Regions from separate parts of the Aeromicrobium fastidiosum genome, predicted to be linked through region 1. Evidence: riboswitches for the same ligand, from Rfam matches in the RefSeq annotation. Region 1 holds a riboswitch; the other holds the start of a gene.
The links. A riboswitch is a leader RNA that binds a small molecule or an ion and turns the genes downstream of it on or off. The one in region 1 is predicted to bind thiamine pyrophosphate.
Positions count from the first base shown of each region.

Region 2: another riboswitch for thiamine pyrophosphate. It lies ahead of thiM (hydroxyethylthiazole kinase); the one in region 1 lies ahead of JOF40_RS04175 (ECF transporter S component).

Region 1 covers NZ_JAGIOG010000001.1:844,568-851,716, forward strand. Annotated here, with positions in the region: gene JOF40_RS04155 (acyl-CoA dehydrogenase family protein) at 1-802, opposite strand, end outside; gene JOF40_RS04160 (MaoC family dehydratase) at 804-1,262, opposite strand; gene JOF40_RS04165 (energy-coupling factor transporter transmembrane component T family protein) at 1,483-2,178, opposite strand; gene JOF40_RS04170 (ATP-binding cassette domain-containing protein) at 2,175-3,566, opposite strand; gene JOF40_RS04175 (ECF transporter S component) at 3,586-4,218, opposite strand; TPP riboswitch at 4,208-4,318, opposite strand; gene JOF40_RS04180 (hypothetical protein) at 4,357-4,629, opposite strand; gene JOF40_RS04185 (DUF4916 domain-containing protein) at 4,791-5,336, shown strand; gene JOF40_RS04190 (MFS transporter) at 5,466-6,650, shown strand; gene JOF40_RS04195 ((Fe-S)-binding protein) at 6,803-7,149, shown strand, end outside.
Region 2 covers NZ_JAGIOG010000001.1:2,597,063-2,604,211, forward strand. Annotated here, with positions in the region: gene JOF40_RS12865 (SDR family NAD(P)-dependent oxidoreductase) at 1-1,392, shown strand, start outside; gene JOF40_RS12870 (hypothetical protein) at 1,481-1,792, opposite strand; gene JOF40_RS12875 (acetolactate synthase large subunit) at 2,143-3,921, shown strand; gene ilvN (acetolactate synthase small subunit) at 4,004-4,537, shown strand; gene ilvC (ketol-acid reductoisomerase) at 4,584-5,609, shown strand; TPP riboswitch at 5,763-5,858, shown strand; gene thiM (hydroxyethylthiazole kinase) at 5,848-6,651, shown strand; gene thiE (thiamine phosphate synthase) at 6,648-7,149, shown strand, end outside.

The sequences.
Region 1 (7,149 bases):
TGCAGTGGTGGATACGACCTGGCCCGAGGCGCGCCTGGGCGATCGCGAAGCCCTCTCCCTCGCCGCCGATGATGTTGCTGGCCGGCACGCGGACGTCCGTGAACCGCAGCTCGGCGTGACCGCCGTGGTCGCGGTCGTGGTAGCCGAACACGCGCATGCCGCGGATGATCTCGAAGCCGGGGGTGCCGCGCTCGACCAGGATCATCGACTGCTGGCGGTGCCGCGAGGCCTCGGGATCGGTCTTGCCCATCACGATGAAGATCTTGCAGTCGGGGTTCATGGCGCCGGTGATCCACCACTTGCGGCCGTTGATGACGTACTCGTCACCGTCGCGGACGATGCTGAGCTCGACGTTGGTGGCGTCCGACGACGCGACCTGCGGCTCGGTCATCGCGAAGGCCGAGCGGATGTCGCCGGCCAGGAGCGGCTCGAGCCACGTCTTCTTCTGCTCGTCGGTGCCGAACATGCTCAGCACCTCCATGTTGCCGGTGTCGGGCGCGGCGCAGTTGAAGGCCGCCGGCGCGAGCTGGATGCTGCGACCCGTGAGCTCGGCGATCGGGGCGTACTGCAGGTTGGTCAGGCCCGCACCGTGGTCGGACGGGTCGAAGAAGTTCCAGAGGCCCTGGGCCTTGGCCTTGGCGCGGATCTCCATGACGATCGGCGGGAACGACCAGCTGTCGTCGGCAACGGCCTGCTCGACCTGCTCCTTGAACACGGCCTCGGCGGGGTACACCTCGGCCTCCATGAAGGCCGTGACCTTCGCCAGCAGCTCGTTGGTCTTGTCATCGTGTCCGAAGTGCATCTCAGGCTCCGGCCATGACGTAGACGACCTCGGCGATGAGCACGGGCTTGTCGGCACCCTCGCGCTCGACGACGAAGCTCACGATGCCCTGCGTGCCGATGGGGATGTCGTTGGTCGACACGAGCGTCGCGGTCGCCCGCAGACGCGAGCCGACGGGGACGGGGGCCGGGAAGCGGACCTTGTTGGCCCCGTAGTTCATGCCGAAGGCGAGGCCGCCGATCGAGTAGATCTGCTCGGCGAACACCGGCAGCAGCGACAGGGTCAGGTAGCCGTGCGCGATCGTCCCGCCGAAGGGGCCGGTGGCGGCGCGCTCGGGGTCGACGTGGATCCACTGGTGGTCGCCCGTGGCATCGGCGAAGGTGTTGATCTGCTCCTGGGTGACGGTGACCCACTCGCTGGTGCCGAGCTCCTCACCGGCGGCTGCCTTGAAGTCGTCGAGACTGTCGAACACGCGGGTCATGCGGGACCTCCCAGATCGAAGCACAGGTAAGCGCTTGCTTAGTTCGCACCCTAACCGCTCGACGGGCCGCACGCCAGAGCCCGCGGGCGGGACCGATCTTTCGGCGTTCAGGGTGTCCCGGCACCGCAAACGTCGAAAGATCCGTCCCGGGGCCGACTGATCTTTCGGCGTTCATGCCGCCCCAGCACCAGAAACATCGAAAGATCCGTCCCCGGCGGGGTCAGACCAAGCGGACGACGACCGGGACGGCACCGAGCGCGACCGCCACGACGATTGCGACGACATCGCCGCGCGCCCAGGGTGCGGGCAACGCCCACGTGCGCGCCTGGGCGGTGGCGAAGCCACGGGCGTCCATCGCGATCGAGGCCGCCGTCGCCCCGCGCATCGCGTGCACCAGCAGCGCGAACGACATGTTGGCGGCGTGCCGGCCGTTGGCGACGGGACTGCGTCCGGGCCCGAAGCCCCGCACGCGCCGCACCCGCTCCAGCTGCTGCCAGGCGAGGCCGAACCCCGTGAACTTCTGCAGCGCCGCAGCGAGCGCCGCGATCAGGCGGGCAGGCAGGCGCAGCGTCTGCGCGAGGTAGTCGGCCAGCCGCGACGGGTCGACGTAGCCGGCCACGACCGAGCCCGGCCACGCCAGCACGACGATCCGCAGACCTGCCGTCGCGGCGACGTCGAGGTCGCGCCCGCCGACCCGCCATGTCGAGTAGACGATCGTGAGGGCGGCGATCGACGTGAAGGCGAGGCACACGAGCGGATAGCGCCAGCCCGGCAGCAGCACAGCCGCGACCAGCACGTACGCACCGAGTGCCGTCAGCGCGACCGGCAGGCTGTCGATCCACAACGATCCCAGCAGGGAGAACAGCCCCACCGACAGCTGGGCCAGCGGGTTGACCCGCAGCACGGCGGTCCTCACGCCAGCGCTCCCGACCGCATGCGGTGGTCGACGTCGAGGTCGAGGTCGGCGTCGTGGGTCGACACACCGACCGTCGCTCCCGCCGCGCGCGACGACACGATCCAGCCGGCGACCGCGGACCACGTCGCAGGGTCCTGGCCGACCGTCGGCTCGTCGAGCAGGACGACCGCCGGCCGGTGCGCGAGCGCTGCCGCCAGCGCCAGCCGCCGCTGCTCGCCGCCCGACAGCCGGTACGGGTTGGACGCCGCGTAGCGCTCCAGGCCGAAGACCTCGAGCACCGCCGCGGCGTCGACCGTGCGACCGACGCGGGCGGCGGTGAGCTCGATCTCGGCCAGCACCGTCGTGGTGAGGAAGCCGTGCTCGGGGTTCTGCGGCACCCAGCCCACGATCGACGCGAGCTCGACGGATCGGCGGCGTCGCAGCTCAGGCGTCACGATGCCGTTCTTGGGTTTCAGCAGTCCGCCGAGCACCGCGAGCGCGGTCGACTTGCCCGCCCCGCTGGGACCGGTGAAACCCGTGACCCGGCCCGGGGCAAGACCTGCCGTCAGCCCGGTCAGCGCCTGCGAGCGCTGCGTGCCCCGGAGCGTCCTCATGACGAGCTCGACCGACACATCGGTGGCCGTGACCGCGATCGGCTCAGCACCCGGACGCACCAGCTCGGTCGGGACGTCGAGGGGTGCAGGGGTGGGCAGGCCCGGCATCCACACCCCTGCCGGCCACGGACCGGCGAGGAAGGCGCCGACGGTGCCGTCACTGACGACGACGCCACCCACACCGAGCACCACGACGCGGTCGACGTGCGGCAGCCACGGCTCGATGCGGTGCTCGACGACGACCAGGGTGCGGTCGCCCGCCGCCGCCAGGATCGCCTCGCGGACACTCGTCGCGGTGTCGGCGTCGAGCATCGAGGTCGGCTCGTCGAGCAGCAGGACGTCCGGCCGCATCGCCAGCACCCCGGCCAGCGCGAGCCTCTGCTGCTCGCCGCCGGAGAGTGCGGCCGTGAAGTGGTCGCGACCGTAGGTCAGACCGACCGCCGCGAGACACTCGTCGACGCGCCGCCAGATCTCGTCCCGCGGCATTCCCGCGTTCTCGGGACCGAACGCCACATCGCGTCCCATGCGCTCGGCCACGACGGTGTCCGCCGGGTTCTGCAGGAGCAGGCCCAGGCGGCCGTCGACCTCGATCGAGCCGTCGAGGTCACCGGCGATGGTCGAGCCCAGGGCACCGGCGAGAACGTGCAGGATCGTCGACTTGCCGGCCCCGCTCGGCCCGACCAGCAGCACCCGCTCGCCGGGCTCGACCTCGAGGTCGAGCCCGGCGATCACCGGGAGCCGTCGCCCGATCGGTCGCCACGTGACGTCGCGGAGGCGGATGCCGCCCCGACCCATGACGTCCACGGCCCGCTGTCTAGACCTCGACGGTCTGTTCGCGTCCGACCGGGAACGCGTCGAGCACACCGGCCCGGGCCAGCGCCTTGACGAGCGCGAAGCCACCCACCCCGGCGATCACGGCTCCCGACAGCATGAAGAAGCCGAGGTGCGCGAGCTTGGCGCCCATGGAGTAGTCGGGGATGTAGGCGCTCCACTCGTAGAACGACTCCAGCGCTCCGGCCAGGGCACCGGCGAGGACGGCGACGACGACTCCCCAGCGCCGGAACGACAGGCGCGAGGCGAAGAACGCCAAGAAGATCAGCTCGGCACCGAGGCCCTGCCAGAAGCCTGAGGCGAAGACGCTGAAGCCCCACTGCGTGCCGCCGATGATGAAGACCGAGACGGTCGCGGCGATGAACTCGGTCGCGAACGCCGCGCCGGGCTTGCGGACGATCAGGCCGCCGACGACGCCGGCCGACAGCCACACCCCGCCGAGCAGTGCCGAGCTGGGTGGATAGGAGAAGACCGCGAGCCCGCTGAGCGGCTCGTACAGCTTGCCCCAGCCCCAGAAGATGACGCCGAAGGCGACACCCAGGGTCGTGATGGTGACCAGGTCGATCGTGCGATATCGCACGTCGAACCCCGTCGTGGACGTGGTGGCAGAACTCATCGTGACTCCCTTCGCCGGTACTAACCGGTGCAGGTTCAAGGGTCTGCGGCGGATCCGCACTCTCAGCGCCCTCTGCGGTGGCGCTCCCCTGTCGTGTGCCGACGAGTCTACCCATCCACCTGCCGTCGGCGTGACGGGTCAGAGCCGATCGGCGCCCGTCATGGCCGCGCCGGCGTCGCGGACCAGCCGGCCGGCATTGACGCCGAGCAGATCGGCGCAGCCCAGCGTCACACCGGCGCACAGCTGCGACACGATGAGCAGCGCCAGCTCGTTGGAGGTCGACGAGACCAGCTCCTCGAGGGGGCGGAGGGCGGCGACGAGCGCGTCCTTCTCCAACGACACCAGGATCGCGACAGCCTCGACCGCCAGGGAAACGGCAGTGAGGGGAGCGCCGTCTGCAGTCTTCGTCACGGAGCACAAGGTAACTGCTGGTTACGCCATCTGACCAGCGGTTACGCAAGCTCGGCATGTGTCGTACGCCTCGTCCACGCGTCACGACCCGACGTCGCATCCGTTCGCGCCCCGCCGTGGCACACCGCCCGGCATGTGCCCTCATGGGACAGAATGTGGCCATGTCCGTGCGCACCCCTGACCCGAATCCCGGCTGGCTCCCCGAGTTCGCGCTCGACGAGACGCGCGCGCGGGTGCCCATCCTGTACGTCGAGGCCGTCCCCGTGCGGATCGACGCCCACGGCACCGTCGAGCACATCGGCGTCCTGCTGCGCGGTTCGGCCACGACAGGCGCGATGACCCGCACCCTGGTGTCGGGCCGCGTGCTGCACGGCGAGTCGGTGCGCGACGCGCTGCTGCGCAACCTCGAGAAGGACCTCGGACCCACGGCCTTCCCGCAGCTGCCGACGTCGATCGTCCCGTTCACGGTCGCGGAGTACTTCCCGTTCCCGGGCGTCACCCCGTTGCACGACCCACGCCAGCACGCCGTGGCCCTGGCCTACGTCGTCGCCGTCACGGGCGAGTGCAACCCGCGCCAGGACGCCCTCGAGCTCACCTGGCTCACACCCCAGGAGGCCGCGCACCCCGACGTGCTGGCCGACATGGAGGGCGGACGCGGGTCGCTGCTGAAGCAGGCCCTCGCCCACGTGGGTGCCCTCGACCACTGACGCCCGCCCTGCTGACCCGCGAGGGCGGTGCGCTGGCGTCCACCTCGGTCGCCGCCGTGGACGCCAGCGCACCGCCCTCGCGGACAGGAGTAGTCTGAATCCTGAGACGATTCGTATCAGGATGTGGACATGACCTCCGAGACCCGCACGCCCGACAAGTGGCTGATGCTCGGTGTCTCGATGCTCGGCCAGGTCGCCGGCACGATCTTCGTCAACGGCGCACCGTTCCTGATCACCTTCCTGCGCGACGACCGCGGACTGTCGCTGCGCGAGGCCGGCGTCATCGTCGCTGCGCCGTTCGTCGGCATCACCGTCTCGCTCGTCGTCTGGGGCCTCGTGGTCGACCGCATCGGCGAGCGCGCGTCGATGACGATCGGACTCGCCGTCGTCACGGCCGGTGCGGTCGGAGCGGCGTTCTCGACCTCGCTGACGGCGCTGGCGCTGTGGTTCCTGCTCGGGGGCATCGGTGCCGGCAGCACCAACTCCGCCAGCGGACGAGTCGTGGTCGGTTGGTTCCCCGCCCACCGCCGCGGCACCGCGATGGGCATCCGGCAGACGGCCCTGCCGCTCGGCGTCGGATCGGCCGCCCTGCTGATCCCCAACCTCGTCGAGGCCGACGGCCTGCGCACCACGCTGCTGGTGGTCGGCGGCATCACCCTCGCGGCCGCCGTGTCGTGCGCGACCCTGATCGTCGATCCGCCGCGTCCGACCCGGGCGCAGGCGGCCGACGCCGGTCAGCTCGCCAATCCGTACCGCCGTGACCACCGCCTGGCACGCATCCACCTGGCCTCGGCACTGCTGGTCGTCCCGCAGTTCACGGTCTGGACGTACATGCTGGTGTGGCTGATCGACGACAAGGGCTGGTCGACGTTCGCGGCGAGCGCGCTCGTCGCCTCGACCCAGGTGCTGGGCGCGGGCGGACGCATCGCCGCCGGCTGGTGGTCCGACCACGTCGGCAGCCGGCTCGGGCCCATGCGGGTCGTGGCGATCGCCGCCGCCACCACGATGCTCGCGCTGGGACTCCTGTCGGGCACCCCGCTCGGCATCGCGCTGATCGTCATCGCGACGGCCATCACGGTCGCCGACAACGGTCTGGCGTTCACCTCGGTCGCCGAGATCGGCGGACCGTTCTGGTCGGGCCGGGCGATGGGCCTGCAGAACACCGGCCAGTACGTCGTCTCCGCGCTCGTCCCGCCGGTGGTCGGGGCACTCGTCGAGGGACGGGGCTACGGGTTCGCCTTCGCCGCGGTCGCGATCTTCCCGCTCCTCGCGATCCCGCTCGTGCCCGTCCGCGGCGAGCGACGCGCGGCCTGATCCCGACTGCTGGAACACCGCAGTGTGAGCCCGTTCACTCTTCGACCGTTTGGCAAGCCTTACTGGGCGCGGAAGTTACCGACCGGTTAATGTCAGCCCTACTGTCAGGGTCGCCGTCTGACCCGGCTCGTCGTTAGAGAGTAGGGACCTTCATGCAGGTCGTCGCGATCGTCGTCTCGCTTGTCATCACTGCCGTGGCGCTGCCACTCACCACCAAGGCCGTGCGCGACATGCTGAAGGTGCTGCGCACGGGCCGTCCGCTCGTCGGCCGACGGGACAACCCGGCCAAGCGCACCGCCAACATGCTGATCGAGACGTTCGGGCACACCCGGATGTTCCAGAAGAAGGCCGTCGCGGTCGCCCACTGGTTCGTCTACGCGGCGTTCGTGCTGCTCAGCACCGCCGTGCTGCAGGGCTACTTCCAGCTCTTCGACCCCGAGTTCGCCTGGCCCATCATCGGACACTTCTACCTCTACGAATGGGCCGCCGAGGGCCTCGG
Region 2 (7,149 bases), 1.8 Mb from region 1:
CTGAAGGTGCTGGGCGAGGCCCAGTTCCTCGAGGACGAGGACGCGGCCTACGTGGCCCTGCGCCACGCGTGCGGCAAGTTCTACAAGGACGTCAAGAAGCAGCGCCGCCTGGCCAAGCGCGCCGAGGTGGCCGCCGCCGACCGCGCCGTCGTAGCCACGACCGCCACAGGCTCGCCGACCCGCATCGACGACGAGACCGAGGGCATCCCGCTGGTCTCGAATGCTGCCGGAGCGTCCGCTGGGACGCTGCTGGTGCCGAGGCCCTGCTACATCTGCAAGCAGAAGTACACCGTCGTCGACGCCTTCTACCACCAGCTCTGCCCCGACTGCGCGGCCCTCAACCGGTCGAAGCGCGACGCCCGCACCGACCTGACCGGCAAGCGCGCCCTCCTGACGGGCGGTCGCGCCAAGATCGGCATGTACATCGCGCTGCGGCTGCTGCGCGACGGAGCCCACACGACCATCACGACCCGGTTCCCCCACGACGCCGTGAGGCGGTTCACCGCGATGCACGACAGCGCCGACTGGATCCACCGCCTGCGCATCGTCGGCATCGACCTGCGCGACCCGGCGCAGGTCGTGGGCCTCGCCGACTCGGTCGCCGCCCAGGGACCGCTCGACATCCTGATCAACAACGCGGCCCAGACCGTGCGCCGCACGCCGGGCGCATACGCCCCGCTGGCCGAGGCAGAGTCGGCACCGCTGCCCGACGGCCCGCTGCCCGAGCTGCTGACGTTCGGCCACACCAGCGACGCCCACCCGGCAGCTCTCGTCGGCTCGGTGTCGGCCCACCCCGTGCTGGCAGGCGACGCCTACACCGCCGAGGAACTCACGTCGCTGGCGCTGGCCGCGGGCTCGGCCGATCTCGAGCGCATCGACGCCGGGGGACTCGTGCCCGACACCGTCGACGTCAACAGCTGGACGCAGCGGGTGCACGAGGTCGACGCCCTCGAGCTGCTCGAGGTGCAGCTGTGCAACACCACCGCGCCGTTCATCCTGGTCAGCCGGCTGCGACCGTCGATGGCCGCGGCCGACGCGCGCCGCACGTACGTCGTCAACGTGTCGGCGATGGAGGGCCAGTTCAGCCGTCGCTACAAGGGACCGGGCCACCCGCACACCAACATGGCGAAGGCGGCGCTCAACATGCTGACCCGCACGAGCGCGGGGGAGATGCTTGCCGAGGACGGCATCCTGATGACCGCCGTCGACACGGGCTGGATCACCGACGAGCGTCCCCACCCCACCAAGGTGCGGCTGGCCGAAGAGGGCTTCAAGGCACCGCTCGACCTCGTCGACGGCGCGGCACGCGTGTACGACCCGATCATCCGCGGTGAGGCGGGCGAGGACGTCCACGGCGTCTTCCTGAAGGACTACGTCGCGTCGCCCTGGTGACGGTGGACGACCGACGGACGACTGACGACGCACGAGGGCCCGGCGAAGACGTGCTTCGCCGGGCCCTCGTGGAGCTACGGGGTGTTGATCAGCTGGGCGTGACGCACTTGGCGAATTCCTTGGTCAGGCTCGTGAGGGCCTTCTCGTCGTCCTTGCTGCCCTTGTAGTCGTCGTCGCTGTCGACGATCGCCTTGAGCGTCTTGTCCGAGACGTCGGAGTCGACGAGCACGCCGGCGACGCAGTCGGCGGACTTCTCGGGGATGGCCGAGCCGAAGACGCTGTCCTTGCTCGTGATCGCGGTCTTGACCTCGGCCTTGGTGGGCCGGTCGCCGCCGCCGCCACAGGCGGACGTGAGGGCGAGTGCTGCGACGACGAACGCCGCGCTCAAGGTCTTCTTCATGTGGGTTCCCCTAGGTAGATGGGTGCCTGCGTCGTGCAGGTCAGGACTCCATCTCACCGCATCGACCCGGGATGAGGCCAATCGGGGGCGTCGTCAGGGGTCGTGGCGTCCACATGGTGGTACGTCCTGTCTCGCGGCTTGATATTTGTCGTGGGGCCGATCATGCTGGATGCATGCATGCGCACCTGCTCGTAGTACGTGACTGACGCGACGTCCACCAGACATCGCGTCGCCCTCGATCGCACCCAGTGAACGCTTCTGGGGCCGAGGGCTTTTTTTATGGCCACACGCCGAGAAGGTGCCGGGCACGCCCGGCCTAGGATGAACCGAACAGTTAGGTACCGACACTCATGACAGAGCAGATCTCCGAGCAGCTGACCGGGGCGCAGAGCCTCGTGCGGGCGCTGGAGCATGCCGGCGTGGACACGATCTTCGGCATCCCGGGCGGCGCGATCCTCCCGGCCTACGACCCCTTGTTCGACTCCGAGCAGATCCGCCACATCCTGGTGCGGCACGAGCAGGGTGCCGGCCACGCCGCACAGGGCTACGCGATGGTCACCGGACGGGTCGGCGTGTGCATGGCGACCTCCGGCCCGGGTGCCACCAACCTCGTCACCGCGATCGCCGACGCCTTCATGGACTCGGTCCCGATCGTCGCCATCACGGGCCAGGTCGCGACGCACCTGATCGGCACGGACGGCTTCCAGGAGGCCGACATCCGCGGCATCACGATGCCGATCACCAAGCACAGCTACCTCGTGACCGACGCCGCCGACATCCCGCGCGTCATCGCCGAGGCGTTCCACATCGCCGGCACGGGGCGTCCCGGCCCGGTGCTGGTCGACATCGCCAAGGACGCGCTGCAGGCGTCCACGACCTTCGACTGGCCGACCGAGCTGGCGCTGCCGGGCTACCGTCCGACGACGCGTCCGCACGGCAAGCAGGTGCGCGAGGCCGCGCGGCTCATCGCCGCCGCCGAGCGTCCCGTGCTGTACGTCGGCGGAGGCGTCATCAAGGCCGAGGCGGCCGCTGAGCTCAAGATGCTCGCCGAGCTGACGCAGATCCCCGTCGTCACGACGCTCATGGCCCGTGGTGCGTTCCCCGACTCGCACGAGCTGCACCTGGGCATGCCGGGCATGCACGGAACCGTCGCAGCCGTGACGGCCCTGCAGCGCAGCGACCTGCTGATCTCGTTGGGTGCGCGGTTCGACGACCGCGTCACCGGCAAGCTGTCGACCTTCGCGCCGCTGGCCAAGATCATCCACGCCGACATCGACCCTGCCGAGATCTCCAAGAACCGCACCGCCGACGTCCCGATCGTGGGCGACTGCCGCGAGGTCATCGCCGAGCTCATCGGCACGCTGCGCAAGCAGGCCGACGACGACGGCGTCGAGGGCGACTACGCCGCGTGGCGCGAGCAGGTGCTGGGCATCAAGGCCAGGTTCCCGGTCGGCTACGACAAGCCCGCCGAGGGCCTGGCACCGCAGACCGTCATCGAGCGCCTCAGCGCGATCGCGGGTCCCGAGGCCACCTACGTGGCCGGTGTCGGCCAGCACCAGATGTGGGCCGCGCACTACGTCGACTACGAGCGTCCCCGCCAGTGGCTCAACTCCGGTGGCGCGGGCACGATGGGCTACTCCGTCCCGGCCGCCATGGGTGCCCAGGTGGGTCTGCCCGGCTCGGTCGTGTGGGCCATCGACGGTGACGGCTGCTTCCAGATGACCAACCAGGAGCTCGCGACGTGCGCGCTCGAGGGCATCCCGATCAAGGTCGCGGTCATCAACAACTCCTCGCTCGGCATGGTCCGCCAGTGGCAGACCCTGCTGTACGAGGGCCGCTACTCCAACACCGACCTCAACACGGGCCCGGAGTCGATCGGCGCACGCCGCATCCCCGACTTCGTCAAGCTCGCCGACGCCTACGGCTGCGTCGGGCTGCGCTGCGACAACGAGGCCGATCTCGACGCGACGATCGAGAAGGCCATGGCGATCACCGACCGCCCGGTCGTGATCGACTTCGTGGTCGAGCGCGACGCCATGGTGTGGCCCATGGTCCACGGCGGCGCCAGCAACGACGACATCCAGATCGCGCGCGACCTGGCCCCCAACTGGGACGACGAGGACATCTAGTGAATGAGCGCCAGCGAATGAACCATGTCAGGCATGCAGTCCCGGCTGCGTACCGTGCCCTTCCCACGCAGGGGGGACTGCGATGACGACGCAGCACACTCTCTCCGTCCTGGTCGAGAACACCCCCGGTGTCCTCGCCCGCGTGTCGAGCCTGTTCATGCGCCGCGGCTTCAACATCGAGTCGCTCGCCGTGGGTCCGACCGAGATCCCAGAGATCTCGCGCATGACGATCGTCGTCAACGTCGACGAGCTGCCCCTCGAGCAGGTCACCAAGCAGCTCAACAAGCTCGTCAACGTGCTCAAGATCGTCGAGCTCGACTCGTCCAGCGCGGTCGAGCGCGAGCTGATGCTGATCAAGGTCAAGACCGACCCGCAGACCCGCGGACAGGTGCTCGAGACCGTCAATCTGTTCAGGGCTAAGGTGGTCGACGTGGCCACCGATGCCGTGACCATCGAGGCGACGGGCGACGCCGGCAAGCTCACGGCGATGCTCAACGTCCTCGAGCCCTTCGGCATCCGCGAGATCGCCCAGTCGGGACGTGTGGCCATCGGCCGCGGACCCCGATCGATCACCGACCGCACGCTGCGCACCGTCCCCGGCACGCAGGCCAGCTGACCACCCCCGAACCCCTTCATCACGCCTTCCAAGGAGACCTGAACCCGTGGCTGAACTCTTTTACGACGACGACGCAGACCTGAGCATCATCCAGGGCCGCAACGTGGCTGTCATCGGATACGGAAGCCAGGGTCACGCTCACGCGCTCAACCTGCGCGACTCCGGTGTCGACGTGCGCGTCGGACTGCCCGCCAACTCCAAGAGCCGCGCCAAGGCCGAGGCCGAGGGCCTGCGGGTCCGCGACGTCGCCGAGGCCGTGGAGGAGGCCGACGTCATCGTGATCCTCGCGCCCGACCAGGTGCAGCGTCACGTCTACGCCGAGCACATCGAGCCCAACCTGGTCGACGGCGACGCTCTCGTCTTCGGTCACGGCTTCAACGTCCGCTTCGGCTACATCGCGCCGCCCAAGGGCGTCGACGTCGTGCTCGTCGCGCCGAAGGCCCCGGGCCACACAGTCCGTCGCGAGTTCGTCGACGGCCGCGGCATCCCCGACATCATCGCGGTCGAGCAGGACGCCAGCGGCAAGGCGTGGGACCTCGCGCTGTCGTACGCCAAGGCCATCGGCGGCACCCGCGCCGGCGTCATCAAGACGACGTTCACCGAGGAGACCGAGACCGATCTGTTCGGCGAGCAGGCCGTGCTGTGCGGCGGCATGTCGCACCTGGTCCAGGCCGGCTTCGAGACGCTGACCGAGGCGGGCTACCAGCCCGAGATCGCCTACTTCGAGGTGCTGCACGAGCTCAAGCTCATCGTCGACCTCATGTGGGAGGGCGGCATCGCCAAGCAGCGCTGGAGCATCTCCGACACCGCCGAGTACGGCGACTACGTCTCGGGACCGCGCATCATCGACGGCTCGGTCAAGGAGCGCATGCAGAGCGTCCTCGCCGAGATCCAGGACGGCACGTTCGCCAAGCGCTTCATCGACGACCAGGACGCCGGCGCGCCGGAGTTCCTGCGCCTGCGCGAGGAGGAGGCCGGACACCCCATCGAGAAGACCGGCAAGATCCTGCGCTCGCACTTCTCCTGGAAGCAGCAGGACGCCGACTACATCGACGGCCAGGCCGCCCGCTAGTCACCACCACCCCGCTCGCGAGTCACCCAGTACCCCTCGGCGAGTCACTCGTTCACACCTCGTGTGTGAGCGAGTGGCTCGCCGTTGGTGATTCAGCGACTCGCGAGCGTGAGGGGGCGCTCTGGGCGGCGGAGCGGGATGTGTATCGTCGGCGTCATACAGCCGGGGTGCCCCACGAGGGGCTGAGATGAGACCCGACGAACCTGATCCGGTTAGCACCGGCGCTAGGGAGCCTGTCATGAGTAGCACTGTCACGTCCGCGACCCCGTCGATCGTCGCGGCGGTCCGCGCGCAGTCACCGTTGGTGCAGTACCTGACCAACTACGTCTCGATGGACGTCGCCGCCAACGTCCTCAACGCCGTCGGGGCGTCGCCGGCGATGGTGCACGACCCGCACGAGTCGGGGGAGTTCGCGCGCATCGCCTCGGCCGTCGGCGTCAACATCGGCACGCCGTCACCGAGCTGGGTCGACGGGATGATCGAGGCGGCCCGGGCCGCGCACGAAGTGGGCACGCCCTGGGTGCTCGACCCCGTGGCGGTCGGGGCGACGGCCTACCGGCGCGAGATCGTCGCACAGCTGCTGGAGCACCGGCCGACGGTCGTGCGCGGCAACGCCAGCGAGATCCTCGCGATCGCCACGTCGCAGACCGGGGGCCGCGGCGTCGACAGCGACGCCGCCTCGTCGGACGCCGTCGACGCGGCGAGGGGTCTCGCCCGTGACCTGGCGACCGTCGTCGTGGTCACCGGGGTGGAGGACGTCGTCACCGACGGCTCCCGCACCGCGGTCGTGCACGGAGGCCACGCCTGGATGCCGATGGTCACCGCGCTCGGGTGCTCGGCCACGGCGCTGGTCGCGGCGTGCTGCGCCGTCGAGCCCGACGCCCTCGAGGCCTCGGTCGCGGCGATGGTGATGCTCGCGGTCGCGGGCGAGCGGGCCGGCGAGCGCTCGGCGGGGCCGGGATCGTTCCGGGTCGCGCTCCTCGACGAGCTGGCGGCGCTCGACGACGTCCGCGTGGCCTCGGCCCGGGTCGTCCGGTCGTGACCATCGACCTGCGCCTGTACCTCGTCACCGACCCCGGAACGGAGCGGCTCGACGACGTCGTGGCCGCGGCTGTCAGCGGGGGAGCGACCTGCGTGCAGGTGCGTGACAAGCACGCCACGACACGAGCCCTGACCGATCGGGCGCGGGCCCTGCGGGCGACGCTGCCGGCTCATGTGGCCGTCATCGTCGACGACGACGTCGAGGCCGCGCGGGCCGTCGACGGCGTGCACGTCGGCACCGGCGACGTCCCGCCCAGCGTCGCGCGGGCCACGCTCGGACCGGATGCCGTCATCGGCTGGTCGATCAACCACCTCGACCAGCTGGGCGACGACACGCAGCTGGCGGCGTGCGACTACGTCGCGGTCAGCCCCGTGTGGGCGACGGTGACCAAGCCCGATGCGACCGAGCCGTTCGGGCTGGCGGGCGTCCGGGCCGTGGCGGACCTGCTCGCGCGGCGGCTCCCGCTGGTGGCGATCGGCGGCATCGACCTCGACAGGA